DNA from 2 places in the Rhizobium sp. SL42 genome. Region 2 is predicted to be linked to the other one. Evidence: predicted binding sites of a transcription regulator. Region 2 holds the regulator's gene; the other holds the start of a gene.
The links. The regulator PhoB, encoded in region 2, activates phosphate uptake and scavenging genes when phosphate is short. The targets are predictions, from matches to a motif close to TGTCATNNANCTGTCAT.
Positions count from the first base shown of each region.

Region 1: IM739_RS16315 (DUF1045 domain-containing protein) is a predicted target of PhoB. The motif match lies at 1,023-1,039, and genes of this name have one in related genera.

Region 1 covers NZ_CP063397.1:3,453,912-3,456,310, forward strand. Annotated here, with positions in the region: gene puuE (allantoinase PuuE) at 1-141, opposite strand, end outside; gene IM739_RS16315 (DUF1045 domain-containing protein) at 242-949, opposite strand; gene IM739_RS16320 (NAD(P)/FAD-dependent oxidoreductase) at 1,131-2,303, opposite strand; gene mnmD (tRNA (5-methylaminomethyl-2-thiouridine)(34)-methyltransferase MnmD) at 2,307-2,399, shown strand, end outside.
Region 2 covers NZ_CP063397.1:1,143,726-1,146,124, reverse strand. Annotated here, with positions in the region: gene IM739_RS05345 (GcrA family cell cycle regulator) at 36-569, shown strand; gene phoB (phosphate regulon transcriptional regulator PhoB) at 663-1,346, opposite strand; gene phoU (phosphate signaling complex protein PhoU) at 1,374-2,087, opposite strand; gene pstB (phosphate ABC transporter ATP-binding protein PstB) at 2,135-2,399, opposite strand, start outside.

The sequences.
Region 1 (2,399 bases), 1.8 Mb from region 2:
GCCGTCCAGGATGCAGCTTTCGCCGCCTTCCTCGTAGTTCAGCACGAACTGGACCGCGATCTTCGCGCCACCCGGCCATTCCGGATCGGGAATATTGCGACCATAACCCACGAGATCGCGCGGATAAGTCTCTGCCGTCATCAAATCACCTCTGCTATTTTGGCTCAGAGGCTAAGCAGGCGGAGGTCTTCTGTCGAGACGCAAAAGACCGTTTCTCGCTGCAGCGCAGCAGCAAATTGGATCAGGCGATCTTGCGATTGGACACCCGGCCCATCGGATGCAGCGAATGCACGACGAACGGAGCGCCCTGCTCCGGCTCAATGAACAGCGCCAGATTGGAGACCACGACCGGCTCGCTGAGGGACTGATCGAAATGCGCCCGCATCGCCTGTTCGATACGCGAGAAATCGCGCGCAAGAAGTGGCCCGGTCAGGGTCATATGAAATCGAAACTCGTCCATGACATAGGCATGGCCCCAGCGATGCAGATTGGAAAATTGCGGCGCCGACAGACGCTCCGGATTGCGGCGTTCGATTTCCATCTCGGTCAGCGGGGCTCGGAAGCCATCAAATGCCTGGACCACTGAGGCCGCGAGATAGTCGATCTCCGCGCATGGGCGGTCCAGCACGAGACCGTAGACGTCACCGATCCGACCAACATTCAACCCGTCCAGGACCACTGGCTCCATGGTCCCGGCAAAATGCATCAGTTCGCGCAACAGCGCGGTTTCACTGCTGCCCTCGCTCAGCCTGAATGGTGCTTTGAACGTTGCATGGAAGCCGACGCGCCTCGGCATGGCCGTATGAAAGGCAATTTCGTGGATGCCGAGCCCTTTCAGGCCCGGATGATCCGCAGGATAGCCGGAATAGACGTTACGCCCGAGCCAACTGGCCGCAGCCAGCGTCAAGGGGTCCCCGGAAGGCGGTGTGAAACATATGGCATAGCGCATGCGATCACCTCATCCTGGCGCGCTGAAGGCACATTAGCATGTGCCGTTACAACCCAGTGGTTAGGTGATTTGCGTGACAGTATGACGAAGAACTCAAGCATCGGACCTATCAATACTGATCCATGCAAAGCTGCATCGGCCCCATGCTTCCACACGGTTTTGACAGGGGGCAGGGACCGGCTCAGCCAGCGGCCACGCGCAGATGGTGCGCGAGCGAAAAACTCTCCGGCAGGGCCATCGCCTTGCCTTCCACCGCATCAAGCGCTGCATCCGCCAGCACATGCGCGAGACCGAAGCTGACCTTGAAACCACCGGTCAACGCGACCACCCTTTCGGCCTCCGGATGTATTCCGACCATCGGGTCTCGATCCACCGCCTTGGGCCTAAGTCCGGCCCAGCGCTCGATCACCTCGGCTCCGCCAAGCACCGGCGCGAGCTGGCATGCGCGGGCAAGCAGATCGTCCAGCATTCCGTCTGTGGAATAAGGCTCGTCGAAGCAGTTCTCGCTGGTGCTGCCGATCGCCACCTGTCCGCCCTCGTGTGGCACGATGTAGAGCCCGTCCAGATAAAGCAGGGGCAGGTCCGACGAGACATCCGCCCGCAGCAATGCCGCCTGCCCCTTGACCGGCTGACCGAGCGGCTTTTCAAGCTTGGGCCCGAACGATGACAGCAGCGGAAAGGACTGGCATCCTGCGGCAATCACCACATGGCCGAAGGCGATGACCGAACCGTCGCCAAGGATCGCGGTCCCGGAGGCGGGGTCGATGCGCTCGACACGGCAAAATTCGATGATCCGCACATATTCGGCGCGGCCCAGCCTTCGGGCGATCATCCGCGTCAAGCCGCGCGGCGAAACGCGCGCCGCAAACGTATCCAGCACCAGTCCGCCGGCCGAAAACTCATCCGCCGGCCATCCGGCTACAGAGGGAGAGATTTCCATGACATTCCAGAAGAACTGATCGTCACCTTGATGCCAGTTGCTCAGCGCTTCACTGGAATGCCGCTCGGCAATCGCGCGCAGATGCGGCTTCGGCAAAGGGATCAGCCGGCCCGAGCGCCGGTAACCGGCAGAAAGCCCGGTTTCGGCTTCAAGCGCCGCGATTTCACTCTCCAGCGACAGCAAGGCGTCGAATTGCAACTGCTTCTTGTCGTTCCATTTATCCGGCATATGCGGCATCAGCGCGCCGAGCAGACCGCCGCTTGCGCCGCCGGCGAAAGGTCCGCCATCGAGCAGCAAAGTCCGGATCCCGCGTCGCTCGGCCTGCATGGCTGCCCATAGGCCCATGATGCCGCCGCCGATGATCAGCAGGTCGGTCTGCAATTGACCGGAGATCGAAGCCGATTTATCGGACATTGCATGACCCATTCCAATATGACGCCGGAACCCGGCGAGAGCGCACAGCCGCTGACCTGGCACGACGGCGATATGCCTTATTCGACCGCCTTTGGC
Region 2 (2,399 bases):
TGCCATCATACACGCGAGCGGCGGAGAAATACGGCATGAATTGGACTGATGAACGCGTCGAGAGACTAAAGCGCCTCTGGGCCGAAGGCTTGAGCGCGAGCCAGATCGCAGCGCAATTGGGCGGCGTCAGCCGCAACGCCGTCATCGGCAAGGTACACCGGCTGAACCTGCCGGGCCGCGCCAAGGCAGGCGGCAGCACATCGGCAGCCCGCCCGGCCAAGCGCCCTGCACCGGCTACACAGCGTCCGACCACATTCCAGGGCCGCGCCACTACAACCACCCGTACCGTTACCCGCGCGGCCGGCGGCAACATGCTGAAAGAAGAGATCGAAGTCGATATCTTCGAGGAAGTCGAAGTTTCGCGTCCGTCGAATGTCGTGGTGCCGATTTCCCGTCGCCTGGCATTGACCGAACTGACCGAGCGCACCTGCAAGTGGCCGATCGGCGACCCGATGAAGGATGACTTCCACTTCTGCGGTTGCGAAATCAACGATGCGTCGCCGTATTGCGGCTATCATGCCAAGATGGCCTACCAGCCGGTAAGCGAACGTCGCAGGGCAGCCCGCTGAGGGCTGACGGCGAGCGCCGAAGCCAAAGACCAGACATAAAAAAACGGGCTTTCGAGCCCGTTTTTTATTGCCCGGATGCCGGTGGCGCAATGCTCAGACTTCCATTGAATAACCCGCGCCGCGGACGGTGCGGATGACATCCTGCATGTTGGAGAAGTTCAGAGCCTTGCGCAGGCGCCCGACATGCACGTCGACCGTGCGTTCGTCGACATAGATGTCATGACCCCAGACGCCGTCGAGCAGTTGCGAGCGGGAAAAGACGCGGCTGGGCGAGGCCATCAGGAATTCCAGCAACCGGAATTCCGTCGGGCCGAGGCGCACTTCGCGGCTCTTGCGATGAACCCGGTGGGTCTCGCGGTCCAGCTCGATATCGCCGCAGCGCAGGACACTGGACAGAACCTCGGGTTTGGCACGGCGCAGCATGGCCTTGACGCGTGCCATCAGTTCCGGAGTCGAGAACGGCTTGACGACATAGTCGTCGGCGCCGGTCGCCAGGCCACGGACGCGTTCGCTTTCCTCACCCCGGGCCGTCAACATGATGATCGGCAGACGCTCGGTTTCCGGGCGCACCCGCAGGCGACGGCAAAGCTCGATGCCGGAAACGCCCGGCAGCATCCAGTCCAGGATCAACAGATCCGGCACGCGCTCCTGCAGACGAAGCTCGGCTTCATCCCCACGCAGGATCGTCTCGACCTCGTAACCTTCGGCCTCGAGATTGTAGCGGAGGAGGACGCTGAGCGCCTCCTCGTCCTCTACGACAGCTATTTTCGGCAACATGAAAGGCAAAACCCCGTTAGTGACGGCTTACTCGTTGATCGCGCCGACAGAGGACGTGAGGTCTTCCTTCGGACGCTCACCCTCGGGCTGGGCACCGGTCGTCATGTAGTAGATGGTTTCGGCGATATTGGTCGCGTGGTCGCCGATACGCTCGATGTTCTTGGCGCAGAAAAGCAGATGCGTGCAGCTGGTGATGTTGCGCGGATCTTCCATCATGTAGGTCAGCAGCTCGCGGAACAGCGAGGTGTACATGGAGTCGATCTCTTCATCGCGATCGCGAATGGATTTCGCCTTTTCCGCCGAACGGGTGGTGTAGACGTCGAGCACTTCCTTGAGCTGGGCAAGGGCAAGATCCGACAGATGCTCGATGCCACGGGCGAGCTTGCGCGGGATGCCCGAGCTCTGGACCGCCATGACGCGCTTGCAATTGCTCTTGCCGAGGTCGCCGACGCGTTCCAGATCGCTGGCGATGCGCAGCGCACCGATGATTTCGCGAAGATCGGCTGCCATCGGCTGGCGACGCGCGATCATGACGATCGCCTTGTCGCCGATTTCACGCTCGGTCGCATCCATGACGACGTCGTCGGAGATGACCTTCTGGGCCAGAGCGCCGTCGGTGTTGACCAGAGCGCGGACGCTTTCAGCGACCATCTGTTCTGCCATGCCGCCCATTTCCGAGATGCGGCGCATCAGGTATTTCAGTTCCTCGTCAAAGGCCGAGTAGATGTGGGAAGAAGCCATAAACGCATTCCTTGAATTGGATTGAGACGAAGCGCGCTGGGTGCGCCTCAGCCGAAGCGACCCATGATGTAGTCCTGGGTGCGCTGGTCATCCGGATTGGTGAACATCTTGTCCGTATCGTTTTCCTCGACCAGAAGGCCGAGATGGAACATGGCCGTGCGCTGGGAAACGCGGGCGGCCTGCTGCATCGAGTGGGTAACGATGACGATGGTGAAATTGGTGCGCAGTTCGTGGATCAGCTCCTCGATCTTTGCGGTCGCGATCGGATCGAGCGCCGAACAGGGTTCGTCCATCAGGATCACTTCCGGGCTG